Regions from separate parts of the Paenarthrobacter sp. NPDC058040 genome, predicted to be linked through region 2. Evidence: predicted binding sites of a transcription regulator. Region 2 holds the regulator's gene; each other region holds the start of a gene.
The links. The regulator LexA, encoded in region 2, represses DNA repair genes until DNA is damaged. The targets are predictions, from matches to a motif close to TCGAACANNTGTTCGA.

Region 1 (10,214 bases), on a different contig from region 2:
GGACGTCAGTATTTCCAGTCCTGACAAGGTGGTGTTTCCTGAACCGGGCATCACGAAACTCGATCTCGTCCGCTATTATCTGGCCGTGGCCGAAGGCGCCTTGCGGGGTGCCGGGGGACGTCCGATGGTGCTCAAGAGATTTCCCAAGGGCATCAACGCTGAACCGTTCTTCCAGAAACGCGTACCGGAGAATCACCCGCCCTTCATCGACACAGCAACCCTGCATTACTCCTCGGGTACGTCGGCCGAAGAAGCGGTGGTCAGGGACGCCGCGGGACTCGCGTGGGTTGTGAATCTGGGATGCCTCGACCTCAACCCGCATCCGGTGCGCGCAGGGGATCTCGACCATCCCGACGAACTCCGGATCGATCTTGACCCCATGCCAGGGGTGGATTGGTCCCAGATCGTTGAGGTGGCCTACGTGGCAAGGGAGGTCCTCGATGACGTGGGCTTGGTGGGCTGGCCCAAAACCAGCGGCTCGCGTGGCCTCCACATCCTGGTAAGGATCAGGCCTGACTGGGACTACCGCCAGGTGCGGCTCGCGGCCGAAACCTTGGCCCGCGAAGTAGAGAACCGCGCGCCCGGGCTCGCCACTGCACGCTGGTGGAAGGAAGAACGCGGCGAAAGCGTATTCGTGGACTTCAACCAAAATGCCAAGGACCGGACGGTCGCCTCGGCCTACTCGGTGAGGCCGCTTCCCGATGCCAGGGTCTCCACTCCCCTGACCTGGGACGAGATGGCGACGGCCCGGCCCGCTCAATTCACGGTGCTGACAGTACCGGCGCGCTTTGCCGAGCGTGGTGATCCCCATGACGGAATCGACGACGCCGTGGGAGCCCTGGACGGACTCTTGGCGTTGGCCGCCGAACTGGGGCCTCCGGAAAAGGCTCCCCGCAGCGGCGACGGGTCCGGACGCCGGCAATCAACCATGCCGCTCATCGAAGTGGCCAGGACCAAAACCAAACCTGAAGCCTTGGAAGCACTTGAGCAGTGGAAGGCCACGCACGCGGACATCGTTCCTGACCTTCATCCCGCCGACGTTCTGGTGGACGGCATGCGGGGCTCGAGTTCCCTCTGGTACCGCGTGCGGGTCAACCTTCAGCACGTTCCGGAGGCAGACCGCCCCGGACAGGAGGAGTTGGTTGCCAATTATGATCCGTGGGCCGGCAGGGAATGGCCTGGCCGGTCTGGATCCTGAATGCGGTGGATTGCCGGTTTAGTGCCTGGGTATGTTGCGCAGGTTGCTTCGAGCCATGCTGACGGCCTCGCCGGCACCCCGGTTCAGCACCACCTTGGACATTGCCGTGGCGAAGCCGATCACCTGCGACCCTGAAATCTTGGGTGGGATGGACAATGCCTGCGGGTCGGTGATCAATTCCACCAGCGCCGGTCCGGGATGGGCGAACGCCGCGCGGTAGGCCTCTTCGATCTCTGCGGGGTCGGTGACGCGGACTGCGTGGAAACCCAGGGCCGAAGCAACAGCAGCGTAATGGGCGTCAGGAACATCCACGCCAAAGTCGGGAAGGCCATCCACCAGCATCTCCAGCTTGACCATTCCAAGCGTCGAATTGTTGAACACCACCACCTTTACCGGAAGCTTGTGGGACGCCACCGTGATGAGTTCGCCGAGCAGCATGGAGAGACCGCCATCGCCGGAGACTGAAACAACCTGCCGCCCGGGATAGGCCAGTTGGGCGCCGATGGCATGCGGAAGCGCGTTGGCCATGGAGCCGTGCAGGAAGGAGCCAATCAACCTTCGTGTACCCAAGGGGTTGATGTACCGGGCAGTCCAAACGTTGCACATCCCGGTATCGGCGGTGAAGATGGCGTCCTCGGCGGCTACTTGGTCCAACAGCGACGCCGCATATTCCGGGTGGATGGGCTGCTTCTTCTCCACTTTGCGTGTGTAGGCGCCCACGGCCTTGTTCATCAGACGATCGTGCTTCTTCAGCATCTGGTCGAGGAAGCGGCGGTTTTCTTTCGCTTTCACCAAGGGCAACAGGGCCTTCAGTGTCGGGAGAACGTCGCCATGGACGGCAATATCGACGTCGGTGCGCCGCCCCAGGCGCTGCGCGGCCCGGTCCACCTGGGCAGTGCGCGTATCCGGCAGGAACTGGTCGTACGGGAAATCGGTTCCGAGGAGGATCAGCAAGTCGGCGTCCTCGATGCCTTCTGCCGCAGCCCCGTAGCCCAAGAGGCCTGTCATGCCGATATCGAACGGGTTGTCATACTGGACAAAGTCCTTGCCCCTGAGCGAGTGCCCTATCGGGGCCTTCGCGAGTTCAGCCAACGCAATCAGCTCCGCGTGGGCACCCTCGACCCCCGCCCCGGCGAATATGGCCACCTTGCCGGCGTCGTTGATGGCGTCCGCCAGGGCCTGAAAGCTTGCCGGATCCGGCACCAGCGTAGCCGGGCGGAAGGTGGCCGGCCGCGGCGTAGGCGCCGTGGCCTCAAGGCCGGCAATGTCGCCCGGGAGCGTCACGACGGCAACTCCCCCCAGCGCCAGCGCGCTCTGTATCGCACTGTGCATGACCCTCGGAGCCTGCTCGGCGGTGCTGACCAACTCCGAGTAGACGGAACATTCGTTGAACAACCTGTCCGGATGGGTTTCCTGGAAAAACCCGCTGCCGATCTGTTTGCTGGGAATGTGCGAAGCAATGGCGAGTACCGGGGCGCCTGTGCGGTTGGCGTCATACAGGCCGTTGATCAGGTGCAGGTTACCGGGACCGCATGAGCCTGCGCACGCGGCGAGCTTGCCGGTGAGCTGTGCTTCTGCGGCCGCGGCGAAAGCCGCCGCTTCCTCGTGCCGGACATGGATCCAATCGATGCCGCCCTTGGCAGCGCCTCCGGTTTGCCGGACGGCGTCCACTATGGGGTTCAGGCTGTCGCCCACGATCCCGTAGATCCGCTGCACGCCTGCAGCCTGGAGTTGTTCGATGAGCTGGGTGGCAAGTTCCTTGGCCATGTGTGCAGACTCCCAAGATTGTGGTGGTGGCTGACACGGCCAAATATAGTCTCCCAAGATCAACGCACCCCCGGGCTGCGTGGAGTGGGCGGTTGCCCCGGCGCGGTGCCTGTTCCCGCCCACATGTGCGTCTGCGAGCGCGGGCAGCCTCTTCCAGGGCGCGCGGGTCTGCCATAGTCTGGGGCAATCCGGCCTGCGGCCCCAGGTCAACGGGCAGAGACTGTGTGAAGGTGGGACAAGGATGTTGATCTGCGGTACCTGTGCCGTTGAACGCGACGAGCCTGCGCCGGAACGGTGCCCTATCTGTGCCGACGAGCGGCAATATGTTCCTGAAGGGGGACAACGCTGGCTCACCCTTGATGGTCTGCGCGAAGCTGGGCAACGGCTGGTCTTCAAGGAGAATGAACCCGGCCTTTGGGGTATCACCGCCGAACCCAAGGTCGGGATCGGCCAGACGTCCCAGTTGGTGGTAACTCCGGTAGGTTCTCTGCTCTGGGATCCGGTTGGCTTTGTGGATGATGCCTCCGTGGCGACGATTCTTGGGCACGGCCCGGTCCTGGCTGTTGCGGCCAGCCATCCTCACATGTTTGGCGTGCAGGTGGAGTGGTCGCGCCGTCTTGGTGGAGCGCCAATCCTTGTCCCGGAGGCTGACCGCCGGTGGCTCGGACGCCACGACCCCAGCATCACCATCTGGTCCGGCAGTACGACCCTTGCCGAGGGACTGACCCTTCATCAGACGGGCGGGCACGTCCCTGGCAGCTCGGTGGTCCATTGGTCCGCAGGAGCCGGGGGCAAGGGTGTCCTGCTTACCGGCGACACGGTGTTTCCGAACCCTGATCGTCGCTCGGTGGCGTTCATGCGCAGTTATCCCAACCACCTCCCGTTGTCGGGAGCAGTGGCGCTACGGGTTGCGGAGCAACTGGGTGAGTTGGAGTTCGACCGAATGTACGGCAACTTCAACAACGCCATCACTTCGGAGGCAAAGGTTGTGCTCAGGGCGTCCGCGCAAAGGCACGCCGCTTGGGTGCGCGGGGATTTTGATGATCTGACCTGAGGGCCCGGTCAGAGGGGCCGTCCTCGCCACGATTCCTCGTCTACCCGTTTGATTTGCCGTGCCGGGAACCATTGGACGTGGTATGCGCGACCGTCATCCACCCATTCGATCAATCCGTACGACCTGGTGTATTTGATGGCGCGACCGTAGATTTCGCCGACCCGGACCAGTGGCTGGTTGCCTTGCTCCAGTTCAATGATCTTGCCGTCGTCCGGCTTGGGATGGTCATTGTCCGCTTCCAGTTGGGCCAGCATGCGGGCGAACGCCTTGGAGTCTTGCTTCGGTCTCATGCAATCAAGATTAGAACATATGTTCGAACGCGGCTCGGTGGGGTTGTAGAAGTTACACACCCGAAACGCGGACTTGACGCTCTTGAAACTCCACATGAGTTTACTGGCAGTTATCAGTGTTTCCCATCAAGAACTTAGGAATATCGCATGTCTACCCACATCAACTTCCGCTACCTCAGCGAGCCCGACATGATCGAAGCCGGCGTCGGCGACCTTGTCCGCTGCACCGATGTCATGGAAGAGGCCCTCGTCCTGCTGCGTCAGGGTGACTACCGGATGGCCGGCGAAAACGGGAACTCCCACGGTGCGATGATCACCTTCCCGGCGGCCCCGGAGTTTGAGGGAATGCCGAAAGACGGACCGGACCGGCGTTTCATGGCCATGCCCGCCTACCTCGGCGGCCGCTTCGGGACGTCGGGTGTGAAGTGGTACGGGTCCAACACCGAAAACCGGGCCAAGGGTCTCCCCCGCTCGATCCACGTGTTCGTCCTGAATGACCGCGACACCGGTGCACCGTTGTCGATCATGAGCGCCAACCTGCTCAGCGCCTACCGGACCGGCGCGGTCCCGGGCGTTGGCGTTAAGCACCTGGCCAAGGCCGATGCGAAGGTCGCCGCCGTCGTCGGACCCGGAGTCATCGCCCGCTCCGTCCTCTCCACCACCCTGGCCCTGCGCCCCTCCATTGACACCCTCTACGTCAAAGGCCGCAGCACCGGCAGCACCCAGGCCTTCGTTGACTGGGCCCAAGCCACCTTCCCCCAGCTGACCAAGGTCGCCGCAGCTGCAACCATCGAAGACGCCATCGCCGAGGCCGACGTCGTCATGGCCACCACCTCAACCGACGCCGCCGGCAGCGACGCATTCCCCTACTTCCCCAAGCACGCCATCAAGCCCGGCGCCCTCCTGCTCCTGCCTGCCGCGGCCCGCTTCGACGACGACTTCCTCCAAGGCGACGCCCGCCTGGTCATCGACGCCGAAGGCCTCTACCGGGCCTGGCTCGAAGAATACGGCCCCACCGCCTACCAGATCCTCGGCATCCCCGGTTCGCACTGGTTCGGGCTCCTGGAAGAAGGAAAGATCCCCGCCTCGAAGATCGAAGAGATCGCCGACATCGCCACCGGCAAACTCCCGGCCCGCCGTGACGACGAGGAAATCATCCTCTACTCCGTCGGAGGCATGCCCATCGAAGACGTAGCCTGGGCCACCGACCTCTACCGCACCGCCGAAGAAAAGAACATCGGCACCGTCCTCAACCTCTGGGACACCCCCGCCCTCGCCTAAGCACAAGAAACCCGCGTGGGGGCAGAGGTCACCTGCCCCCACGCGGACCAATCAACCGCCTTCACCAACTGCACGAATGAAAGGGGTTTCCCATGGACACGGGAAACATCGCCTGGCTGCTGGTCAGCTCGGCCCTGGTTTGCTTGATGATCCCCGCCCTCGCCCTCTTCTACGGAGGCATGGTGGGCTCCCGCCGCATCCTGAACATGATGATGATGTGCTTCGGCGGCGTCAGCCTCGTCGCCGTCCTCTGGGCAGCCTTCGGCTACTCCGCCGTTTTCGGAAACTCCATCGGCGGCCTCGGCCTCATCGGTGACGTCACACAGTTCCCCGGACTGGAACAACTCCTGGCCGAGGATCCCAACGCGTCACTCCCGCCAGCCCTGTTCGCGGCGTTCCAACTCTTCTTCGCCGGGATCACGACAGCCATCATCGCCGGAGCCGCAGCCGGGCGCATGAAGTTCGGCGCCTGGATGCTCTTCGCCGCGCTCTGGGCCACCGTGGTCTACCTGCCCATCGCCCACTGGGTGTTCGCCTTTGATTCGGCAGACGGCAGCGTCACCGGTGGCTGGATTGTAAACAGCCTCAAGGCCATCGACTTCGCCGGCGGCACCGCCGTCCACATCAACGCAGGAGTCGCAGCCCTTGCCCTCTCCCTGGTCCTCGGACGCAGCGCGGGCTGGCCCACAAGCGAACACGTCCGCCCCCACAGCCGGCCCCTCGTCCTCGTCGGCGCCGGACTCCTCTGGGTCGGCTGGTATGGCTTCAACGCCGGATCCGCCCTCGCTGCAGGAAACACCGCCTCGGTCGTCTTCCTCACCACCTCAGTGGCAGGCGCCGCTGCGCTCCTGGGCTGGATCGCCGTCGAACGCCTCCGCCGCGGACGCGCCAGCAGCATCGGCGCCGCCTCCGGACTCGTCGCCGGACTCGTAGCCATCACCCCCGCCTGCGGCGCAGTCAGCCCCCTCGGCGCCATCGCCATCGGAGCCATCGCCGGAGCCGTCTGCTCCCTCGCCGTCGAATGGAAATACCGCCTCGGCTACGACGACTCCCTCGACGTCGTCGGTGTCCACCTCGTCGGCGGCATCATCGGCACCCTCCTCATCGGCATCTTCGCAACCGAAACCGCCCCCAACAAGACCGCAGGACTCCTCTACGGCGGCGGACCCGGACTCCTCGGAACCCAGGCCCTGGCCACCGGCGCGGTACTCCTCTACTCCTTCGTCGCAACCTGGCTCGTGGCGAAACTTGTTCAGGTCACCGTCGGCCTAAGGATCCGCCCCGAAGACGAACTGCGCGGCATCGACCTCACCGCCCACGCCGAAGAAGCATACTTGGTGGATGAAGAGCCGGAGATGCTCGGTTCCCCCTCCCGTTCCTAGAATCCTCACCGCAAGGACGAAGAGCGGCCTGGTAAGTCTTCCAGGCCGCTCTTTGCGCGCTCTTAGTGGGCTGCCACAGCGAGGAACCGGATAGGGAGCTCCAGCAGGCGCAATGGACCGTGGGGGCCCTCGCCTTCGAACACCAGCGAATCCCCAGGGGTCAGTTCGTACTCGTAGGACCCATGCCCATAAACCATCCGCCCCTCGAGCATGTAGATGAATTCGGTGCCGGGGTGCTGGAACTGAGGGAAAACATCGGACGCGCTGGTCAGAGTCACAAGGCTGGGCTCGATCGCGTGTGCACGACGCTTCAGTGATCCGAGGGAACGGTATTCATGGCCGTGGCGTGTACCGCTCCTGACAGTGACGCTTCCTTCGCCGGCGCGGGTCAGCGTGGCTTCACGCTCTGTATCCGCGCCCTGGAACAGCGCCGTCACCGGTACGTCCAGTCCCTGGGCGAGCCGCTGCAGCGTTGTCAGCGAACACGACGTGCTGGCCGACTCGATTTTGGAGATCATTGCCTTGGACAAACCGGTGCGATTGGCCAATTCCGCCGCCGACATCCCGGCCTCGCTCCTGTGCCGCTTAACTTGGACGGCTATTACGCCCTCCAACGCGCCAAGGATGGCTGGGGAATCCGGGCGGTCCACGGTTGCTGCCGCCTCTTCCGTCCGCCCAGATGTCATGCGTCGAGTATAGACGGGCAGGGCATCAACACACCGTGCCGGCCTCAGGCGGCAGGCCGCCACATGATGGCCGAGCGGAGATCCTTTGCCACCTCCGGTTGGGTCCGCCGATGATGTCCACATACCTTGCGACTTTGCCGGCCAGTTCGAGCGCGGCTTCGGTGCTGAGGAGGTCGATGGCTGCCTGGAGTTTCATAGGTGGCTCCTTGAGAGCATAGATCTTGTTGCGGCAAAACTACGCCATGAATTCCATGGACACGAGTGATCAATTAAGAATTACGTGAGAAATAATTCGGCTCGAATTCCCACTGCAGTTAACATGCTGGAAACATCCACGAAATATGTGTCGCGCCACTACCACCACATGGAACAGTGCACGAAACCCCTTCGAGGGAGCCTCGTGCACCGTCCCGTGCCTGGCCTGGTTATGGGGTGGGATCCAGAACCTTCTCCGGCTCGACTGCGTCGATATCCGGCAGTTGCGCCTCGGAGGCCTCGTCGCCGGGGCGGCGTTTCTCGCGCTGGGAGTAGAGCCAGATGGGCAGGTACAGCGCCAGGACCAGGAAGCCTACCCACGTTGATGTCCAGCCGATCTCCAAGCTGTTCAGGTACACCACCCCCACCACGCAGAACGGCACATTGAACAGGCCGAAGACCAAAGCTACGTGCTTCCAGCCCTTCGGTGCCTTGAACGGACGCTCCAGATTGGCGAAGGCCGGGTGCTTCTTGGCCCGGACGTAGGCCAGCAGGCTGATGCCGTTGGCGAGGGTGTAGCCGATGGCAGAGGCTGCGAGGATTGCCGCGGCGTTGCCCATGGAGATCAGCACAAGGTTGAACGCGCCGATGATCAGCATGGCCACGAACGGCGTTCCCTGGCGGTTGGTTTTTCCAATGAATGCGGGCAAGTTGCCCTCGGTGGACATGGAGTGCATGGCACGCGACGAACCCAGGTATGCCGTTTGAATGATCAAGACCATTGCGGCAACCAGCATGATGATCGTGACGATCGAACCGGCTTGTCCAAACACTGCCTGGGCTACCGGAATGAGCGGAGAGACCGCTTCGGCCTGGACGCCCTCAACTCCAAGCACACCAATGACGGCGGTCTGCAGCAGGACATACAGGACCAGGCAGATCAAGCCGCAGGCCAGCAGCGCCTTGGGCACGTCCTTGGCCGGGTTCTTGTATTCGGGGCCATAGATGGCCGCTGTTTCCCAGGCGCAAGCGCTCCACTGTGAGATCGCGAAGATGCCAAAGAGCATCAGGATGTGGTGCAGATCCCAGCCCCAATCGGACGGCCACCAGTTTCCAGTGATGTTGGACATGTCCACGTGTCCCGTGGCGAACGGCGCAACGGCCAGCACTACCAGCGGGATGAGCGAGATTGCGGCGAGGATGTAGCCGAGGATGGCACCGTCCTTAAGGCCAAACCAGTTCACTACATAGAGGCCGCCGAAAATCACGACTCCCGAGATGAGGGCGAGCTGGTATTCACTGAAGGTCTCCCCCAGCACCGGGAACAGCCCGTGAAGGTAACCACCCACAAGGATGGCGAAGATGGCGAGGATAGGGTTCCAGCCGAACCAGTAGCTCCAGGCGGTGAACCCGCCAATGAGCTTTCCCTTGTCGTACTTGCCCTTGAAGTTCTCGGTGCGGAAGACCAACTGCGCAAAACCCGGCAGGCCGGAGGCCTTGGGGAAAGTGGTTGCCATCTCGGCGTAGGCTGCGTTCTGCAGGAAGCCCTGGAATACCGAGATCGCCCAGATGAGGATTGCTGCGGCGGAAACGTACATCGGAAGGTAGCCCAGGGAGGGCAGGATCAACAGGGGCACACCCAAGGCAATGGCCATGCCCTGCTTCCAGTTGATCGACCTCTTCAGATGGTCGACGCCGTCGACACGATTTTCACTCATAACATCTCCTTGAAGTACTGACAGCATGTGGGCCCGCGGAGCATCAATCCCAACCCCTGGGAAGTCGTCAGAAGGGTCAGCGGACACGGCAAAAGAGTCCAGCGGGAAGGGAAATCGCCAGCAGGCAGGAATGCGTGGCGCTGAAGATCACCTCAACCCCGGTGGGGGCGGAAGGAGACCGCCGGCAAACCCGGCACACTCTGCTTCAGCGGATTTGGCGGGTTCAGCTCCGAACCCCATCAGTGTGATGCGGGTCACTTACATTCATTGATGCATCAAAACTACGCCAGCGAAACCAATTGTGCGAGGGCGTTTATGCAGAATTTAGTGAGAAATTACAATGAGTATTTTCTCACGCCAGTTAACATGCTTGAAACATGCATGAAACACGTCGGGCGGAACACAGACGTTACGGAAAGGAACCCTCTGCGCCCAGGCCGAAATGTATATGGGGCAGTCCGCCCGAACTTAACTGCGGGTTCTGATTCTCCGCTGAACCTCGACATAACCAGTGATCAGCATCAAGATGGCCACCGCGAAGAGGAGGCTCAGCGTGGCTGGTACGAAAGCAACCAACAGGGCCAGGACGGCGGCGAACGCCACCGCAGGCGCCGCCCACGGCAGGACCGCGCCCAAGGGCCGG
Region 2 (10,214 bases):
CTTCAGTTGGCTTTCCGCGAGGCTTCCCTCATCCCGGACGCACCGGGCAAGGGCCCGGGCGAAAAGTTCACCGGCCCCGTGAACTAGCGTCCCGCCCGGACGGCAAACGACGACGGCGACCCTCGCCTGCTGGTGAGGGTCGCCGTCGTCGTTTAACCGGCAGGCCGCGTCAGACGCGGGCGGCGCGACGCCGCAGCGACATCAGGACGAAACCGGCAACGCACAAAACGACGCCGGCGGTGCCCACCGCCGCGAAGCCACCGGACGGTCCCACGGTGTCAATGAAGACCCCGGCGAGTGGGGACCCCAGCGCCACACCGGCCGTCAAGGCCGAGCCATACCAACCCATGGCTTCGCCGCGTCGCTCCTCGTCCACCAGATCGGCCACCTTCTCCGAGGACGCGGACAACACGGGCGCACACAGCAGTCCGGGCAAAATCGACAGGAAAGCCAAGGTCCAGGTGTCCCGGGCAAAGCCCATGGGAATGGTCAACGCAGCCATGCCCAACAGGAGGAGCATGGGCGAGACAGGACGGTTCATGGCACCGTAGATGAGTCCACCAACAACCGAGGCAGCACACCAGAAGAAGAACACGATGCCGATCTGGTTCTGGTGTCCGCCCCGTTCCAGCAGGCCAACGATGCTGACATCCGAACCACTCAGCACCATTCCGGAACCTGCGGCCACCGCGAAGAGCGCGGCCACGGAGACCGTGAACCACGTAAAGTTGCGTGCCACCCGGTTCCTTAGTCCACGCTTGGAAGCGGACGGCGCCATTTCGGAAGCGGCCTCCTGGACATGGCCGGGCGCCGAGGCAACCATGGCCGCCTCCGCCGCGGAGAGATCGTCTGCCGCACGTTCAGCGGATTCCTCAGCCGAACAGGGATCCACGCTGCGCGTCGGCGGATTGAACCAGATCAGGAAGAGGCCGGCCACGGACACCGAGACGCCCACGGCCGTCAGGCCAAGTGCGGAGAATCCACTCGTGGCCACGATTGCACCGATGGCCGGACCGATCATGAAGACGAGTTCGGTGGCGATCGAGTCCAGGGCGAAGGCGCCGCGACGCTGTTCCCCATCCACCATGACACCCAGCGATTGCCGGACCACGCTGAAGATGGGCAGCGTGAACAGGCCGCCCACGAAAACCAACGGAAGCAGCCACTGGTACGAGACGTGCGGCACCACCGACCAGATCACGGTCTCGGAAATGACGGAAGGAATCAGTGCCTTCCGGAGGCCCACCATGTCCACTCGGCGGCCGCGCCAGGGAGCACCCAGGGCGATCCCGATGGTCATGATGGCAGCGGCAGCTCCAGCTGCCGCGTACCCCTCCCCCAGCGTCAGCACAATGTGCAACGTCAGAAGGACGCCCGCCGCCGAATGCGGTATGCGGGCAATCATGCCCACCAACAACAGCCGCCGCACAGGGCGGATGGACAGCATCTCTTTGTAGAGAGCGAAATTCACAGCCAGTTTCCTCTTGTTCCCCAAGGCAGCCCCGGGGAACGGGTACCGCCGTCAATGCTGCGCGGGCTCCTGTGCTGCACGCTGCAGTTTCACTTCAATGGAATCAACGCACTCGGCAAAGGAATCCATCCTTGCCCAGGCGTCGTTCAGTTGGGCCACGAGCGCTTGCACCGCCGCCGCGTCAAGCCCGTCCTCAAGGAACAGCACGACGCGCAACTCCGGCCCCGCTCCGCCGCCCGGCACCTGGCGACCATCGGCCGTCAGGGATGCGACGCCGCCACCGGGCTGCGTCTCAAGCCTGCGGACCGAGCGGAAACCGGAAACCGTGGAAGCGAGAGCAGCCTCCAGTTGATCATCCAGGTAGGACGGCGTCCAGTCCTGCTGCCGGGCAAGCGCCCACATGGCCGGCCGCCGCACCACGAAGGTGAAATCGGAGCCCGGGTCCAAGACCAGCAGTTGTGCGCCCTCGGACACCGCGGAAAGCGCCGCCCGGGCCGCGTATACAGCCACAGGACGGGCTTCCGGATGCCACCTCTCCAGAGCGGCCGAGGATGTAAAGACCGGCATGGCCGTGCGCCCATCAGGGGCCTTGAGCGTGACCAACGCCATATCGGCCTGCTTGTCCGCGTGGAGGCCATCCACGCCGTCGGCTTCTTCGGCGAGCGTCGCGACCACCGGCACAAATACCCGGGCCGTGGCAAGCGACGCCACTACCCCGGCTTCGCTTCCCGCGCCGGCAAGGAGGGCCGCGACTGCAGCCAGGTAACCGGAATCGGCCGAGCCGTCGTCGTCCTCGAAGTTGTGGATCTTTGCAGCCTCGCCGCTCAGGCTGCGTCCCGCCCAGGGCTGCCCGGCAGAGTCAGTGGCACCGCCCGCTCCGGCCAAGGCGGCGGCAATGTGCCCGGGAAGCTCGCGGCGGTGTTCCTGGTGTCCGGCCATCAGCGGCGGCCGGCGACGTCCAGCGCTTCGGGAAGCGTGAAGGCACCGGCGTACAGCGCCTTGCCCACAATCGCACCTTCAACGCCCAGCGGGACCAACTCGCGGAGGACCCGCAGATCCTCGAGGCTGGAAATACCACCGGATGCAACCACGGGCTTGCCGGTCTTCTCCACCATCTGGCGGAGCAGGTCAACGTTGGGACCCTGCAGCGTGCCGTCCTTGGTCACGTCAGTGACCACGTAGCGGGCACAGCCGGCGTCCTCCAGGCGGGCCAGGACCTCCCAGAGGTCGCCACCTTCTTTGGTCCACCCGCGGCCGGCCAGCGTGGTTCCGCGGACGTCAAGCCCGACGGCGATCTTGTCGCCGAAGCGCTCAATGGCACGGCGGGTCCACTCCGGGTTTTCCAGTGCGGCCGTGCCGAGGTTCACGCGGGCAACACCAAGGGCCAGGGCACGCTCCAGCGACTCGTCGTCCCGCAGCCCACCGGAGAGTTCCACCTTCACGTTGAGCTGGGACACCACGTCGCTGATCAGGTCCGCGTTGTTGCCCCGGCCAAAGGCGGCGTCCAGGTCCACCATGTGCACCCACTCGGCTCCGGCTTCCTGCCAGTTCAGGGCTGCTTCCAGGGGCGTCCCGTAGCTGGTTTCCGAGCCTGCCTCCCCCTGCAGGAGGCGGACCGCTTGGCCGTCAACAATATCGACGGCGGGAAGGAGTTCCAGAACGGACTGTGCGGAGGTGGTCATGTGGATCCTTGCAGTTGATGGGAACGCCGGGTCAGTTGCCCGGAAGCGTCAGGAGGTAGGCGGCCAGGAGGGACATCCCGGCCAGCGCGTAAAAGGAAATGGAAACCCAGAGGGGCTTTTTCTGCTGGTGGAAGGAGATGCCTCCGCCAACCAAGAGGCCGGCCAACCCCATGAGCACTACGGACCACATTCAGGCGGCGCCTTCGGGCTTTCGGAGGCCGTCAACCCAGTTGCGCAGCAGCCGCGCCCCGGCATCGCCTGATTTTTCCGGGTGGAACTGGGTTGCGCACAGCGGTCCGTTTTCCACTGCCGCGATGAACCGTGCCCCGTGCTCGGACCAGGTCACCTTGGGCGGGGCCATCCGGGGCTGGACCACGTCGAAGTTCCATTCCTGCACGCCGTAGGAGTGCACAAAGTAGAACCGCTCGTCCTCAACGCCCGCGAAGAGCTTGGACCCCTCGGGCACATCCACCGTGTTCCATCCCATGTGCGGAACCACGGGAGCGGGCAAGAGCTCCACCTTGCCCGGCCACTCGGCCATTCCTTCGGATTCGGTGCCGTGCTCCACGCCGGCCTCGAAGAGCACCTGAAGGCCAACACAGATGGCGAGGACCGGGCGACCGCCTGCTACACGGCGACCGATCATCCGGATGCCGTCCACCGCCTTGAGTTCCTTCATGACAGTCTCGAAGGCGCCGACGCCGGGAACCACCAGCCCATCGGCGTTCAGCACGTCCTCGGGCTTGGCGCTCAACACCACGTGGGCACCCGCGCGTTCCAGGGCACGGACAGCCGAGCGCACGTTCCCGGAACCGTAATCCAGGACGGTCACCGTGGGCTTCCCGTCGGGCGACTCCGGCTTGGCGGCAGCGGACGCATCCGTCACCGCACCGTCCTTGAGGATCTGGTTGCTCATAGTGCTCCCTTGGTGGAAGGAATGCCCTCCACGCGGGGGTCGGACTCAAGAGCGGCACGAAGAGCGCGGGCAAAGGCCTTGAACTGCGCTTCGACAATGTGGTGCGGGTCGCGTCCGGCCAGGACGTTCATGTGCAGGCAGATACCCGCGTGGAGGGTGATGGCCTCGAACACGTGCCGGGTCAGCGAGCCTGTGAAGTGCCCGCCGATCAAGTGGTACTCTTGGCCCGCAGGCTCGCCGCCGTGTACCAGGTAGGGTCGGCCCGAGACGTCCACCACGGCGTGTGCCAGTGCTTCATCGAGCGGGACGGTGGCTTCGCCGAAACGTCGGATACCGGCTTTGTTTCCCAAAGCCGTACGAAGGACCTCGCCGAAGGTGATGGCCACATCCTCCACCGTGTGGTGGGCATCGATGTGGGTGTCCCCCGTCGCCTTGACCGTCATGTCGATCAGGGAGTGCTTGCACAGCGCCGTCAGCATGTGGTCGTAGAACGGGACCGAGGTGCTGATGTCCGAGACACCGGAACCATCCAGGTTGATCTCCACCAGGACAGAAGACTCACTGGTGGTGCGCTCCATGCGCGCAGTACGGGCAGCGGACGGCGTGGCGCCGGTTTCGCTCATGGGAGGAACGTCCTTAACACGAAATGGGAAATGGATCTATGGATAAGTCTAAGTGGGTGGCTTTCAGCCTTGCCCGGACGCCGCATTGGCGTCGCCGGCCAGGAGGGCTTCCAGCGCTTCCAGGAAGGCCGTGGTCTCCGGTTCGGTGCCGGCGGTAACCCGCAGGTGGCCAGGGATTCCAACGTCACGGATCAGGACCCCCGCATCCAGCAGCCCCTGCCAGATGGCGTGCGGGTTCTCCAGTCCACCGAAGAAAACGTAGTTGGAGTCCGAGGCCGCAGGCTTCAGGCCCATGCGAAGCAACTCTGTAACGATGCGGTCCCGCTGGACCTTGATGTCCTCGACGTCGGCCATCAAAGCCTCGCGGTGCTGCAGGGCCGCCAGAGCCGTAGCCTGGGTCACTGCCGACAGGTGGTACGGCAAACGGACCAGCCGGAGGGCATCGGTGACCTCGGGAGCCGCGGCCATGTAACCGAGGCGTGCCCCCGCCAAGGCGAAAGCCTTGCTCATGGTGCGCGAAACGATGAGCCGCTGGCGGCCTGGCAGCAAGGTCAGGGCGCTGGGCGTATTGTCGTGGGCGAACTCGTGGTACGCCTCATCCACGATCACGATTGCCTGGCTTGCTTCTCCGGCTTCATAGACAGCCTCCACGACGTCCAGGCCAAGACCCGTTCCGGTCGGGTTGTTGGGCGAGCACAGGAACACGATATTGGCTCCCGTCTCCGCCACTTGCGCGGCTGCAGATGCGGCATCCAAGCTGAAGTCCTCGCCCCGCACGCCACGAACGTATTCCGTGTCCGTACCGCTGGCCAGGAGTGGATACATGGAATACGTGGGAGGGAAGCCGAGGGCCTTGCGGCCAGGACCACCGAAGGCCTGCAGGATCTGCTGGAGCACCTCGTTGGATCCATTGGCGGCCCAGATATTTGCGGGAGTCAGTCCGTGGCCCAGGAACCCGGCCAGCGCTTCGCGGAGCTCGGTAAATTCACGGTCCGGGTAGCGGTTCAATCCGGTAGCGGCGGCAGCAACTGCTTCGGTGATCGCGGCTTGGACGTCGGCCGGGACCCCATGGGTGTTCTCGTTGACGTTGAGCAGAATCGGAACATCAAGCTGCGGTGCGCCGTAGGGGCTCAGCCCACGCAGATTGGTCCGGAGGGGAAGTCGGTCGAGTCGCTCAAGCTGGTCAGTCACCCCAACAGTTTAAGGGGCGCCGCTGACTGCCTTGTAACTGTGACGCCGGACGGGGCCTGACGGGGACCTCCCTTTGCCGGCTGGACCGGCTAATTGGCGGGTACGAACAGTTGCTGGCCCGGGGTGATCCGTCCACCGCGGAGGTCGTTCAACTGGATGATCTCCGCGATGACATCCCTCGGATCGCGCTCGGGAGCAGCAGCGCCTGCAATGCCCCACAATGACTGTCCCGGCTGCACGGTCACGCTGACGGCAACCGGCGGCTGAAGCTGCGACTGCGAATCCGAAGCCTTGGCAGGCGAGGTGAGGAAGCCCGCAAAACTCAGCAGTGCGGCCACCAGCAACATCGCGGGGATGCCAAAGAAAACGATCCGCCCGCGCCGTGTGAGCCGGATGCGGGTGGGTGCCGGCGCGTTGCGGAACTCTTGGAACGTTGTTACTGCGGACATGAGCTGAGCCCTTCTGAGCGATTGCCTGGCCCCGGAAACCCGGAACCCTGCTGCCGATACCTTGTCTTCACCGCCGCGGCGGCGATGTTCGAACACTTTCTTCGAACATCGAAGCTGCGTTTCGGATTTATAGAACACATATTCGAACCTTGCTACGACATTTTTAGCACTTATCAACGAACGGTGTCGAGACTCGCTAGAACAAATGTTTGATAAACGCTTGTGCCTGGCCTAGGTTTGAGGGAAGAAACAAGCACGGATTCAGTGCATCAGGAGGGTCTGACATTTTTCGGACCCACGTCCCCGGAAGCGTGCAGAACGCGACCGGGCGGAACGGAAGGGCGATGGCGAACATGGCAGCGAAAGCCACAGGCGGCGGGGCACCCCTGCGGAGCCATCAGCCCCCCAAAAGTCCCAAGAGCCTGACCGTCCGTCAGAAGAAGATCCTTGAAACCATCCAGCGTTCAGTCAACGAGAATGGCTACCCGCCCAGCATGCGCGAGATCGGGGACACCGTTGGGCTGGCCAGCTTGTCGAGTGTCACCCACCAGTTGTCCCAGCTGGAAAAGCTCGGATACCTGAGAAGGGACCCTAAGCGTCCCCGGGCCATGGAAGTCCTCATGCCGTTGACCCTTGACGGCGGTGCCACCATTCCAGGCGTCGAAGCTCCTGCCACATTGCGCAGCGCCGGTGGGCTGGCTGTTACGGAACTGGCAAGTGCCAGCGACACCGCCTTGGTTCCCTTGGTGGGCCGCATCGCCGCCGGTGGACCGATCCTGGCCGACCAGACCGTTGAGGATGTCCTGCCCCTGCCCCGGCAACTGGTGGGCCACGGCGAACTCTTCATGCTGAAAGTGGCCGGTGACTCGATGATCGACGCAGCCATTTGCGATGGCGACTGGGTTGTTGTCCGCAGGCAGAACGACGCCGTCAACGGCGACATTGTCGCAGCCCTGCTTGACGACGAAGCCACGGTGAAAACCTTCCGCCAGCGGGACGGCCACACCTGGCTGCTCCCCCAGAACACCCAGTACGAACCCATCCTTGGCGACCAAGCCACCATTATGGGCAAGGTCGTTTCGGTACTGCGCTCCCTCTAGGAGCAGTTACTGCGGGCAGCGACGCCCGCAACAGCCGAGGCAAGGGCGCACACGGCGGACTCAGCGCCCCGTCCGGGCCAGCCTTTCCAGCGCACCATGGACGATCTTACGGTCCGTCGTGGCCCAGAAGGGCGGCAGTGCGGCCCGCAGGAATCCCCCGTACCTTTCAGTGGAAAGCCGCGGATCGAGGATCGCCACCACGCCCTTGTCTCCCGTCGACCGGATCAGTCGTCCGGCGCCCTGGGCGAGGCGGATGGCAGCGTGCGTCGCCGAAACGGCCATGAACCCATTTCCACCGGATTGGGCAACAGCTCGTGAGCGCGCCGTCATGAGGGGATCGTCGGGCCGCGGGAAAGGAATCCGGTCGATGACCACCAGGCGGCACGAGCCACCCGGCACATCCACGCCCTGCCACAGTGACATGGTGCCGAAGAGGCACGTGTCAGGTTCGTCGGCGAATTGCTTCACCAGGGCTGCCATGGTGGATTCGCCTTGGCACAGGATGTCCACATCAAGGCGCAAACGCATGGCGTCAGCGGCTTCCTCGGCTGCGCGCCGGGAGGAGAACAGACATAATGCTCCTCCGCCGGATGCCCTGATGAGGTCCTCCAGTTCGTCCAGTGCTTCCGGGGACGTTCCCCTGCCGGGCTTCGGCAAGTGCTTCGCCACGTAGAGGACGCCCTGCTTCGGGTAGTCGAAAGGTGACCCCACATCCAGGCCAGTCCAGCTTGGTGCGCCGTCCCCCAGCAGGCCAAGCCCGCCGGCAGCAGGCTCGAAGGCGGAACCGATGGCCAGCGTGGCGGAGGTCAGGACCACCGTGTGGCCAGCGAACAGGCCTTCCCGCAAGCGGCCGGCGACACTCAGCGGTGCGATATTGATGAGTGCGGGAGCAGTCTCATCGGGCTGCGAGTAACCCTGCTGGGGGTCGAAGGTGCTGTTTCTTGAGAACCACACCACTTCACGGTTTTCCTTTGCGGCAAGCAAACGCTCAGACAGTTCAAGGATGAGCATGAGCCGCGAACGGGCCAGCTGGCGTCCACCGTCCACCGCGTTGGACGAATCCGTCTTCGAATCGGACAGCGCTGCCCTGGTGGCGTCGCGCAACTGGTCCAGGCAGTCGAGTTGTTCGTCGTTGAGACCGCTGGGCACCAGCCCGTTGGGCACGCCCATGATGGCCATATCCAGCCTGTCGGCAGCGGCGTTCAAAGCATCGACGGTAATGGCGGTGTGCTTGCGCGCGCTGGACGCAGCAGCATGGATCATGGCTACGGACAACTGCCCGGACACAGCCCCGGTGACCCGATCCTGCAGTTCATGGGCTTCGTCCACCACCACCACGTCATATTCGGGCAGGACAGCCAATCCTTCGAAGGCACTCACGGCCAGCATCGCGTGGTTGGTGACCACCACGTCAGCCTCCGCCGCCCGGGCGCGCGCTTGCTCGCTGAAGCATTCTTCAGCCATGGGGCATTTTTGCGCCCCCAGGCATTCCATGGAGGTCACGGAGACCTGCCGCCAGGCCCGGTCCGTGACACCCGGCATCAATTCGTCGCGGTCGCCGGTGGCGGTCTTCTCCGCCCACTCGCGCAGGCGCACCACTTCCTTGCCCAGTTGTGACGACGGCCCGCCCACGGATGCCGCGAAGTGCGGCACGCTGGTGTCCTCGCCGAGGGAAAAGAGCTGGCCCTCGGATGGTTCTTCGCTGGGAAAGCCCCCCTCGAGCTTTTGCAGGCACACATAGTTGGCCCGGCCCTTGACGAGCGCCACGTTTACCGGCCGTTCCAAGGCGGGGTTGATGGTCTCCAGCAGGCGGGGAAGATCCCTCCCGACAATCTGGGTCTGGAGGGCCAGGGTGGCGGTGGACACCAGCGTCGGCTTGTTGCTGTCCATTGAGTGGGCAATCAACGGGATCAGGTAAGCCAAGGACTTACCCGTCCCCGTCCCTGCCTGTACCAGCAGATGCTCGCCGGACTCGATGGCCCGGGCAACGCGCTTGGCCATTTCATGCTGGCCTGTGCGGCTCTGGCCGCCCATGCCCGCAACAGCTTTGTCCAACAACTCCAGGGTGAACTTCTCCCCCACCGACGCAGCGGGTTCCGCCGCCACCTTCTCAACCATTGCTGACGAACGACTCCAGCTCGGCAGCCAGGCCTTCACGGACCAACGCCACCACGCGCGTGCCGTTTTCCTCGTGCTCAAGGCTGAGGATTTCGGCATCGGAGTTGTGGAGTTTGTTGATCATCTCGCCGCGGTTGTAGGGAATGAGCACCTCCAGGCGGACGCCCGGCCGAGGAATCGACTGGCTGATGGTCTCCAGGAGTTCAGCGATTCCCTCCCCCGTGCGCGTGGAGACCACGGCGTGCCGCGGCTCCTTCTGCCGGAGACGCTCAACCACGAAGGGATCCGCCACGTCCACCTTGTTCAGGACGATGATTTCCGGAACCTTCCGGGCATCGACTTCGCTGAAGACCGTCCGCACGGCGGCGATCTGCCCTTCCGGATCCGGGTGTGAGGCATCAACGACGTGCAGGATCAGGTCTGAGTCCGCCACTTCCTCAAGCGTGGAGCGGAACGCTTCAACCAACTGCGTGGGCAGCGAGCGGACAAACCCCACGGTGTCGGCCAGGGTGTAGCCGATCCCGTCCGGCGTCTGGGCCTTGCGGACTGTGGGGTCCAGCGTGGCGAACAGGGCGTTTTCCACCAGGACACCGGCATCCGTCAGGCGGTTGAGCAGTGAGGATTTGCCGGCGTTGGTGTAGCCGGCGATCGCTACGGAAGGCAC
Region 3 (10,214 bases), on a different contig from region 2:
TGGAGCGCTCGATCGAGCGGCTGTTCCAAGCCTTGTCCACCAACGGACGCAGGTCCGAGCGAATGCCCTCGCCCACGAAGTCCGCGTGGAACACCGTGTGGGATGTTGAGGGACGAACGTGGGCGAGAGCTATGTAACCAAGCTCGGGATGGGGGAACCACAAAGCGAGGTCCGCGAACGCCAAGTCGGCGACCATTTGCCAGTCGCCGACCAGGAGGTGCAGCCATTCGGCATCTCCCGGCCCGAAATCAGCATGTTCCCTGATGGGGTCCGTAAAGATTGCCACTGCACCTCCATTTACGACGCGGGCACCACGCTAGCGTCGGACGATTGACCTCAAGAGCCTTAATGCTACCGACAGTGAGGCCATGTCGTCGGCTTCGAGGGCGTTCACCTCATCGAACATGGTCTTCGCGCGTCCCAGTTGCTCAGCGTTCAGTTCCTCCCAGGCCTTGAGGCGATCCTCAGCAGCGGTTCCACGCTCGCTCGACTCAAGGACCGACGTCGTAATATCCGCCACCGTGGAGTAGAGGTCGTCACGCAAGGCCGCGCGGGCCAATGCCTGCCACCGGTCGTCACGAGGCAAGGCGCTGATGCGTTCCAGCAGCGAGTCGGCGTGGAACCGGTTGAAGACGGTGTAGTAGACCTGCGCCACGTCTTCGACGCTGGTGTTGCGCGACTGTGCGATCCGAGCGATGTCCAAGAGCGCGTAGCTTTCGAACAATTCCGCCCACCGGTGTGCCAGGTGATCCGGGAGATCCCAGCCACGTGCCTTGTCAAGCCAACCGGAAATGCGCTCTTTGTCCTCACCGCGCAGGTAATCCAGCAGTCGACCCCGCAACGGCGCCATCATGGGCTTGAAGGACTCCACTACCTCGGCAATCGGCTGCGAAGCGATGCTCTGGCCGAGCACCCAGCGGACGGCACGGTCCAGGAGCCGCCGGATGTCCAGATGCACTTCGCTCCAGTGCTCAGTGGGAAACGAGGCTGGCAGGGCGTTCAGTTCGTCAATCATCGAGTCGAGGTCGTAGATCTCGCGCAAGGCCACGAAAGCCTTCGCTACGGCGACCTCGTTTGCCGACGTCTCCTCGATGGCCCGGAAGGCGAAGGTGATTCCGCCCAGATTGATGATGTCGTTCGCCACTACGGTGGCGATGATTTCCCGGCGAAGCGGATGGGTATCGAGTTCGGCATCGAATTTATCGCGCAACTGCTTGGGGAAGTACGAGCGGATGGTCTCCTTGAACCACGGGTCGTCCGCGAGGTTGCTGTCGCGGAGGGCCGCTCCGAGCTCGATCTTGGCGTAGGCCGCCAGAACGGAAAGTTCGGGGGACGTCAGCCCCTGGCCCTGTTCGAGCCGCTGCCGCAGTGTCTCGGTGGACGGCAGTGCTTCAAGGTCGCGCTTAAGGTCCGCGGACTTCTCAAGCCAGTCCATGAGCCGCTCGTAACTCGGACTCCATTCAGCAACACGGGTGCGGTCATTGAGAAGCAGGATGTTCTGATCGATGTTGTCGCGCAGGACCAGGCGGCCCACTTCGTCGGTCATATCGGCCAGGAACGCCGCACGTTCGGACGCCTCCAGTTTGCCTGCGGCAACCATGCGGTCCACGAAGATCTTGATGTTGACCTCGTGGTCGGAGCAGTCCACGCCTGCAGAGTTGTCGATGGCGTCCGTGTTAAGGATGACACCCTGCAACGCGGCCTCGATGCGTCCGCGCTGGGTCAGGCCCAGGTTTCCGCCTTCACCGACAACCTTCACACGCAGGTCCTTGCCGTCCACCCGGATGGCGTCGTTGGCTTTGTCGCCCACGGCAGCGTTCGTCTCCGTGCTGGCCTTGACGTAGGTGCCGATCCCGCCGTTGTAAAGCAGGTCGGCAGGTGCCAGGAGGATGGCACGGAGCAGTTCCGGCGGGCTGAGTTGGCTGGTGCCTTCGGGCAAACCAAGCGCTTGGCGGACCTGCTCCGAGACGGGAATGGTCTTGGCCTGCCGCGCGTACACACCTCCGCCTTCACTGATGAGCGAACGGTCGTAGTCATCCCAAGACGAGCGCGGCAGTTCGAACAGGCGCTGCCTCTCGGCAAACGAGGCGGCTGCATCCGGCGTTGGATCAAGGAAAATGTGCCGGTGGTCGAAGGCTGCCACGAGGCGGATGTGACGCGACAACAGCATGCCGTTGCCAAAGACGTCGCCGGACATATCGCCTACGCCCACCACGGTGAATTCTTCGGTCTGGGTATCGAGGTCCAGTTCACTGAAATGCCGCTTGACGGACTCCCACGCGCCGCGGGCCGTGATGCCCATGGCCTTGTGGTCGTAACCCACCGAGCCGCCGGACGCAAAAGCGTCACCGAGCCAGAAGCCGTACTCGGCGGCCAGCCCGTTGGCTGTGTCGGAGAACGTGGCCGTTCCCTTGTCAGCTGCGACCACCAGATAGGAATCATCGCCGTCGTGACGGACAACGTCCGACGGCGGGACAAGCCTTTCGCCGTCCGGGGAAGTCACGAGGTTGTCGGTGATATCCAGCAGGCCACGGATGAACGTCTTGTAGCTTTCGATCCCCTCAGCCATCCAAGCCGCGCGGTCGACTGCAGGGTTCGGCAGTTTCTTGGCAAAGAAGCCGCCCTTGGCACCGGTCGGGACGATCACTGCGTTCTTGACAGTCTGTGCCTTGACGAGGCCCAGGATTTCGGTGCGGAAGTCCTCCCGGCGGTCGGACCACCGGAGGCCACCCCGGGCCACCTTTCCGAAACGAAGGTGCACACCCTCGACGCGGGGCGAGTAGACCCAGATCTCGTACATAGGACGCGGGAAGGGAAGCCCATCGATGGTTGTCGGATCGAGCTTGAAGCTAAGGTAATCCTTGTTCTGGAAGTAATTGGTGCGCAGCGTCGACTCGATCAGGTTGACGAACGTGCGAAGCACGCGGTCGGCGTCAAGGGTGGCCACTTCGTCTATTGCCTGTGCGAGCGCAGCCCGGGCGGCGCCCTGGCGGGCCGGACGCTGCCCTTCTTCGAGGGCCGGATCGAACCGGGCTGCAAACAGTACCATCAACCCGCGGGCGACGTCGGGGTTGGCCAGAAGCGTATCGGCGATGAATCCGAAGGAGTTCGTGTTGCCCATTTGACGCATGTACTTGGCATAGGCACGCAGCACAGTGACCTGACGCCAGTGCATGCCTTCGCGCAGCACCAATCGGTCAAAATTGTCTGATTCAACGGAACCGGTCACTGCGGCTCCGAAGGAGTCCGCCAAGAGATCGCCTGTTGCCAGCGGATCGATGCCCGTGGGGTACTTCAGGCCGAGGTCATAGAGGAAGAAGTCGCGGTGGTCTGCCGTCTCGATTTCGAACGGACGCTCGTCCAGGACTTCCAGCCCCAGATTGTGGAAGTAGGGAAGGATCTGGCTCAGGCTCTTGGGCTCCATGAGGTAGAGCTTCACCCTGGCGTCTTCCTCCAAGGACTCCCCTGCCCCCTCAGGGAGGTACACATGGACGCCAGGACGGATCTCGGTGACCGTTTCGCCGGTGCGTTCCGACTGGGCTCCGTACTTCTCGAAGCGCTCGATATCCTCAAGCGCGTCCTCGACCTCGTAGTCAACCCGGTAACCCGCCGGAAACGCTTCCGCCCACAACGCCGACAAAACCTCGGCGTCGTCGCCTCGGTTTTCCCGCAGGACTTCGGCAATGCCCTCGCTCCAGGAACGGGAAGCCCGCATCAGCCTGTGCTCAAGCTCCTGGACGTTGACTTCGGCCAGCTCAGCAGTCCGGGGCAGCCTGATCCGGAAAAACACACGGGCTAGGGCCGACTCCGTAATCCTCGCCTCATAGTCAATGCTTTCGGCCTGGAAGGTCTCCCGGAGTTCCTGCTCGATCCTGAGCCGAACACTGGTGGTGTACCTGTCACGAGGCAGGTAGACCACAGCCGACATGAACCGACCGTAGATGTCGGGCCGGAGGAAGAGCTTGGTTCGGCGGCGTTCCTGGAGCCGCTGGATTCCCGTGGCGGTCGCCGAAAGGTCGGGGATCTCGATTTGGAACAGCTCGTCGCGAGGGTACGTTTCCAGGATGCCCAGCAGGTCCTTGCCCGAGTGCGAATCGGTGGGGAACCCGGCATTGCGAAGCACGGCGTCCACCTTGTCCCGGACAATCGGGATGCTTCGGACGGATCCGGTGTAGGCGCTGGTGGCGAACAAACCGATGAACCGGCGTTCGCCGTTCACGTTGCCTGCAGAGTCGAAGCTCTTGACGCCGATGTAGTCAAGGTATGCCGGACGATGGACGGTTGAGCGCGAGTTTGCCTTGGTGATGACCAGGGCCCGCTTTTCCCGTGCCCGTTTACGGCCGGCGTCCGTAAGATGTTGGATTTGCCGCGTGTTGTCGCCCGCGCGGAGCAGCCCCAGGCCGCTGTCTTCGCGAAGTTCCAGGACATCCTCGCCATTGTCGTCAATGAGGTCATACTCCCGGTAGCCGAGGAACGTGAAGTTCCCGTTGTCCAACCACCGCAACAGGTCCTGCGCTTGCCGGAGTTCGGCAATTTGCTCGGGATGGGAGACAGTCCCCAGTGCTTCGGCAAGCTCGAGTGCCTTGCTCCGCATCTTGGGCCAATCGTCAACTGCGGCCCTGACATCGCCGAGCACCCTCAGCAGCCCGGCAATCAGTTCGGCTCGTGCATCTTCGCTGACACGGTCGACTTCGACGGCGATCCAGGATTCCATGTGGGAGGCATTGTCACCGTCGCCAAGCAGGTGGGCAACGCTGGGCAGGGCGGCCGTGTCGCCGCTGGAGATGCCAATGTTTGACGGGACACGTGAGACTTTGCTCAAGGCACCGGACACCCGGTCGCGGGTCACCACGAAAAGTGGGTGCATGACAAGGCGGATGGCACAGTTCTGGCGGACCAATTCGGCGTTGACCGAATCCACCAGGAAGGGCATATCGTCGGTCACGATATAGACGACGCTTCGGTCGGCCTCGCTGCCAACCTCGACAATTGGATTGCCGGGCTTGCGGGACTCCGCGACATGCCTGTGCTTATTGGCCCGGTCAATCAGCAGTTCAGGGGCATAACCCCGGGAGTCGTCTTCGGCGAGGTGCTCGTAGTAGTCACCAAAGAACCCTTCCCGGATAACTGCTGCATCGGACCGATCCTCCACGCTGGACCCTGACGACATCTACAAACGCCTCCATTACCTGTCGATTGCTGCGACTCTGCAGCCCACATGGTGAGCCTAGCGCTTAAGGAGGCGCATGGCTCTGGTAGTTCGTCCAGCAGATTTGCGATTTTGCTGGACGGGCGCACAGACCAGTCCGGCAATGGCTAACCGCAGGGGTGAAGTGGGAGCTGACTCCAGCAGAACAGTCCCGCACAGCAAGGCCGCATCACAGGCCGGAAAGTCTGCCGGGAGATACGCCTCGATGCCCATGCGGGGGCCAAATCGCTCCCACGCCTCGTCCAATTGCCGCCTGGGCGACCTTCCGGCAGCCGCCGGCCGCACTTTATTCAGCACGACCCTGGGCGACACGTGCGGGCATGCCAGCTCCAGCTCGGCGATGCCACGGACCAGCCTGGGAACCCCCACAGCGTCGGCCGCACCAACAGCTATCACCTCATCGGCCAACTCCAGGCAACGGAGTGTCGCTCCGTTTCGGCGGGGCGCCAAGGTGTCAAAGCTCAGCTCCTCGTCGGCTTCAAGACAGAAGCCCACGTCAACCACCACCACATCCGCAGCCTGCTTGGCCCGCTCAAGGACCACGGACAACGCCGGGGCCCGCAGTTCCGTCCAGCGGTCCGCCCGGGTAATGCCGCTGAGGATCCGGAAACTCCCCTTCGACGTGTGGACGTGGGTAGCTGCGCGATCGAAAGCCGATCCGTCCAGGATGCCTTGGTCCGCCAGCCGGCAGGCCTGGGCAAGTCCGGCCGATTCCTCCAGGAGGCCAAGCATTGCTGCTGCGCTCGCGCCGTAACTGTCGGCGTCAACCAAGATCACTGAGTTCCCTGCCGCGGCGAGTTCAGCAGCGATGTTGACCGCCACCAAGGTTCGCCCCGGCGCGCCCGCCGGCCCCCAAACCGCGATGATGCGCCCTGGATTCCCCACATCGTCTTGAACAGCCGCCTCCACCGGCGGCAACGATTGGAAAGACAGTTCGGCGAATCCCGCATCCAAAGAGGACTTGGACCGGCCGCGTTCCCGCTGCATGTCCACGACCTCTGAAATTCTTCCGGCCAAATCAATCGGCCCGATGTCCAATGCGGCAGGAGCCGCGCCAATGGACTCCAGGCGCATGGCCTCGGCCGGATCGTCCGTCAGGACCACAATGGAAACTCCGACGATGTCCAGCCGGTCCACCAAGGAGGCGGTCAGCTCGCTGGAGCCTTCCGATACAACAGCGGCCTGGGCCAGACCACTTTGGCAGGCAGCCATGAGCTCGGCCAGTTCCGAGCAACGCCGAACAACTGTGACTGGTCCGTGCAACCGTTCGAGTCCACCAACAAGGGCTTCGGTCGCCTGGCCCAACGTAATCACGGCAATGCTCATCGGCCTGTGCCCGAGGGATTCCACACCACTGACACCCTGGCAGCGTTTGCTTGCGCCCCCAACAACGCGGGCATCTGCTGGTCGGTCACCAGTACCAGGACAACGGTGGCCTTGGACGCGCCGAGGGCCGTGGAGCCCGGCGTGACCTGTGATATCTCGGCCCCGGGCAACAAAAGCGTTGGCTGGTCGTACGCACGCTTGGAACCGGGCAATGCCACCCATACATCCACCCGCGCACCGGCCACCACCTGCACCGGCAGCGGTTCTTCCACAGAGATGGCCACTGGTTTGCGGTTGAGCGCCTCCGCCTGGCCAAGACTCTGACGCGGCACCAGCTGATCTTTCTCAACCCGCTGCAGCGCTACCTTGCCTTCCGTGACACCTTCCGCCACCGCCAAGTAGGCTGTCTCCACCTCGTCCAGCCGCACATTGACCACCTTGAGATCATCACGGGTGACCCGTTGGCCCACTGCGATTGGCTCACGGGCAGCAAACATCTGCGTGGTCTTATCGGCCGACCCGATGACCGCAATGACGCAGGATACAGATGCGAGAACCAACAGGATTCCAGTGAGGAGGCGGGGGTCCCTCCATGAGGGCCTCTTGAGCCTCGCACCCGCACTCGTGTTATCTCGGTCCATTCGCGGTGCTCCCCCAGTCAGTTATGGCAGGTTGTCGTCAGGCCTACCCATTCTTGCCGGAGGGGACGGGCGCCCCCAAGCCAACCGATGCAAAGTGCCGGAAATTGTGGATAACTGCACCAAACCAGCCAACCAGTGGCAAAATATACCCATGCCCCGTTTCCTGACTCTGGCGGACGTCGCCGAACAATTGCAGATCAACTCACCCCAGGCCTACGCCCTGGTTCGCAGCGGCGAGTTGAAGGCCATCCAGGTCGGAGGCCGCGGCCAATGGCGCATCGAAGAGAAAATGCTCGAGCAGTACATTGAGGAGCGCTACGCAGAAGCGAGCCGAATGATCGAAAGGTCCAGGACCAAAAGCGCCTAGCCACTCCAGCGATGCCTGCAGGGCGGTTGCGCGGGCCGCCCTAGAAATCTTGTCGTGCGGTGGAACAGACCGCCGCCAATGCACCAAAGGGCACCGTGATGACCGAGTCCACAGCCCCGGCCCGCCTCGCTTCGCCCCTTGTCACGGCCACGTCTACGTAGTCCTGTCCCGCCCTGTCAATCACGCCCACGAAGACACGGCTGGCCTGCCCGGTCGAGGCTACGTGCACGGAGACCTCCATCCTGCCCCGGGCAAGTCCCCTGAGTGCGCTGGCCAGCCCGGGTCCTCCGCCACCGCCCGGGGATGTTTTGCGGACCAGCCGTCCCAGGCCTTCGATAAAGCAGACGGACCCCCAAGGCACCAGCCACTGGCGGTGGCCTTGGGCAAGAACCAGCCAATCCTTGCCCAAGCGTCCAAGCACTCCTGCAAGGCGGTCCCCACTCGAAAGTACGAGCACCAATTCATGGCCTATCACGCCGCGTAACCTGTCCCCCAGGCTTAACTGCGCCAATTCAACACGGGCGCGCTCGGAAATTTCCGCTTCCTGCGCCCGGGTGCCCTCCTCGGAAAATTGTGCTTCCAAATCGTCAAATAGAGAGTCCCACCTCATCTTCCCAGAGTAGGCTCTACACCAAGCCCGCGCCAAGATCGGACCCGGCACCCTGTACATCGATTGGACAAACCGAACAAAGCATGTCAAAAATTGGCTAAGTGCATCAAATGACATCAAACATGTGATCTGAATGGGGGCGGAATGGGCCGGGACAATTCTCTTCGATGGAACGACGCTGCCATCGCCGGGATAATCCTCGGGCTGGGCCTGCTCTTTGCTCTCACGGGACTGCTGACGGATCGGGAGCATGCTGCCGGACCCCAAGCCCTCGGTTTCGACCGCTTGCTTGGCCTCACGGCCAATGTCCTTGGCCTCGCGATTGTGGCGTGGTGGCTCTTGACCTTCGGCCTTGCCCTCCTGGCCGCCGTACTGCGAAGGACGGGCCGCAAGTCCAGCGCCAACGTGGTAGCCAAGTACAGTCCCGGGTTCATGGTTCGCCTGGCGTTTGCCTTGCTGAGCGTCAACCTTTGGGGAGGGCCGGCAGCACAAGCCGAAACGCCACCCGAACCTGGGTGGCAACCCGCGCCCGTTAGTACAACTGCCCATAGGCCCGCCGAATGGCAACATTCTGAAGCCCACTTCGCACCTCAATGGAAGCCACGGGCGCCACTCGTCGAACCCGGACTTCTGGGCCGCTCCGCAGCCAGAACCAATGCCTTGGCCCCTTCCAGCAAAGCCAGCGTCGTTGTCAAAGACGGCGATACACTCTGGGCCATCGCAGCCCGCTGGTCCGGCCCAATGGCCACCGACGTGGACATCGCGATGGCCTGGCCACGGTGGTACGCAAGCAACCGCCCTACCATCGGGGATGACCCCTCGGTCCTCCGCCCGGGTCAAGTGCTGCAGCCTCCGCCGGACTGAACCACGAACAACAAAAACTGAACGCTGTCCGCTCAGGGACACCGTTTACCCATCCAAAGTCAATCCCAGAAAAAGCCAATAGAGCCAGGCCATCCCCCGCCGGGCTGTGAACGCCTATTCCTGAGGATTGACCATGACTGTTACCACGGCACGCCGTCCCGCGGATGTCCCGACACCGACACAAGTGGCAAAGCGAGGCGCCGGTGCGTCGAACATCGACATCCGCTTGGTGGCACGAAGCATCGCACAAGCTGCCGTTGAGGTCATTGCAGGCACGCGGCCTGTACAACAGCTTGCACGGTTTCTCGAAGCAGACTGCTATGTTGCGCTCCAGCACCGGGCCGGGCTCACACGGGACTTCGTTGTACGGTCCAGGGCCCCGCAAAGGATCCATCTCAGTCCCATGGTCCGTTCCGTCCGCGTTTGCCGCATCTCGGACGAGGTCCACGAGGCCAGCGTCGTCGTGGCAGAGGATCTTCGGTGCCGGGCCATAGCCATGAGGCTCGAGCTCTGCGATGGCGCCTGGCGGGTCACGGCATTGGAAATCGGCTGAGGCCACACCGCCAAACAAGAAGGCCCGGGACCGTTCGACGTGAACGGTCCCGGGCCTTTTCGCCGCGTCAAAGCAGCGCGTGAATGCCTACCGGCGCTTCTTCTTGGCTGGCTTCCGCTGCTCCTGGGCGGCTGCTTTGGCGGGGTTGCCGGAGCGCCCCGAGGTCCTGCCTTCGATGCGCGTTTGCGTTGCCCCATCCTCGCCGGGAGCCGTGTACTGCAGCTGGGCCGGCTTTTCGGGAGCCTCCAAACCAGCTGCCCGGATCTGCGGATCATGGTGTTCAGTGTGCGCACCAGCAGCGGTGTCGTCTGCGACTACCACATCCTCCGCCGGCGTGACCTCAACCTCGAGGTTGTACAGGAATCCGATACTCTCCTCACGGATGGCCTCCATCATGCTCTGAAACATCGTGAAGCCCTCACGCTGGTACTCGACCAACGGGTCACGCTGTGCCATCGCCCTGAGGCCGATGCCTTCCTTGAGGTAATCCATCTCGTAGAGATGTTCCTGCCACTTGCGCCCCAAAACGGACAGCACAACGCGACGTTCAAGCTCCCGCATGCTCTCGGAGCCGATGGCTTCCTCGCGCCCCTGGTAGACCAGCCGTGCGTCAGAAAGGATTTCTTCACGAAGGAACTCAGCCG

Region 1: a site for LexA is predicted at 4,321-4,336, ahead of ACFVSJ_RS18080 (tyramine oxidase subunit B). Genes of this name have one in related genera too.
Region 3: a site for LexA is predicted at 8,270-8,285, ahead of ACFVSJ_RS08005 (LysM peptidoglycan-binding domain-containing protein). Genes of this name have one in related genera too.

Annotation. Positions count from the first base shown of each region.
Region 1 covers NZ_JBHVRN010000013.1:42,044-52,257, reverse strand. Annotated here, with positions in the region: gene ligD (non-homologous end-joining DNA ligase) at 1-1,198, shown strand, start outside; gene ACFVSJ_RS18095 (pyruvate dehydrogenase) at 1,217-2,965, opposite strand; gene ACFVSJ_RS18090 (MBL fold metallo-hydrolase) at 3,207-4,019, shown strand; gene ACFVSJ_RS18085 (hypothetical protein) at 4,028-4,309, opposite strand; gene ACFVSJ_RS18080 (tyramine oxidase subunit B) at 4,457-5,590, shown strand; gene ACFVSJ_RS18075 (ammonium transporter) at 5,683-6,972, shown strand; gene ACFVSJ_RS18070 (helix-turn-helix domain-containing protein) at 7,035-7,658, opposite strand; gene ACFVSJ_RS18065 (hypothetical protein) at 7,684-7,854, opposite strand; gene ACFVSJ_RS18060 (APC family permease) at 8,084-9,571, opposite strand; gene ACFVSJ_RS18055 (low temperature requirement protein A) at 10,040-10,214, opposite strand, start outside.
Region 2 covers NZ_JBHVRN010000001.1:578,833-589,046, reverse strand. Annotated here, with positions in the region: gene ACFVSJ_RS02625 (DUF1844 domain-containing protein) at 1-87, shown strand, start outside; gene ACFVSJ_RS02620 (MFS transporter) at 170-1,471, opposite strand; gene ACFVSJ_RS02615 (SseB family protein) at 1,523-2,410, opposite strand; gene priA (bifunctional 1-(5-phosphoribosyl)-5-((5-phosphoribosylamino)methylideneamino)imidazole-4-carboxamide isomerase/phosphoribosylanthranilate isomerase PriA) at 2,410-3,153, opposite strand; gene ACFVSJ_RS02605 (hypothetical protein) at 3,185-3,343, opposite strand; gene hisH (imidazole glycerol phosphate synthase subunit HisH) at 3,344-4,069, opposite strand; gene hisB (imidazoleglycerol-phosphate dehydratase HisB) at 4,066-4,692, opposite strand; gene ACFVSJ_RS02590 (histidinol-phosphate transaminase) at 4,756-5,883, opposite strand; gene ACFVSJ_RS02585 (LysM peptidoglycan-binding domain-containing protein) at 5,973-6,332, opposite strand; gene lexA (transcriptional repressor LexA) at 6,686-7,432, shown strand; gene ACFVSJ_RS02575 (ATP-dependent DNA helicase) at 7,493-9,550, opposite strand; gene hflX (GTPase HflX) at 9,543-10,214, opposite strand, start outside.
Region 3 covers NZ_JBHVRN010000005.1:41,725-51,938, reverse strand. Annotated here, with positions in the region: gene ACFVSJ_RS08035 (sensor histidine kinase) at 1-286, opposite strand, end outside; gene ACFVSJ_RS08030 (NAD-glutamate dehydrogenase) at 317-5,170, opposite strand; gene ACFVSJ_RS08025 (CpaE family protein) at 5,228-6,535, opposite strand; gene ACFVSJ_RS08020 (SAF domain-containing protein) at 6,532-7,176, opposite strand; gene ACFVSJ_RS08015 (helix-turn-helix domain-containing protein) at 7,328-7,543, shown strand; gene ACFVSJ_RS08010 (hypothetical protein) at 7,584-8,018, opposite strand; gene ACFVSJ_RS08005 (LysM peptidoglycan-binding domain-containing protein) at 8,298-9,017, shown strand; gene ACFVSJ_RS08000 (Rv3235 family protein) at 9,151-9,570, shown strand; gene secA (preprotein translocase subunit SecA) at 9,658-10,214, opposite strand, start outside.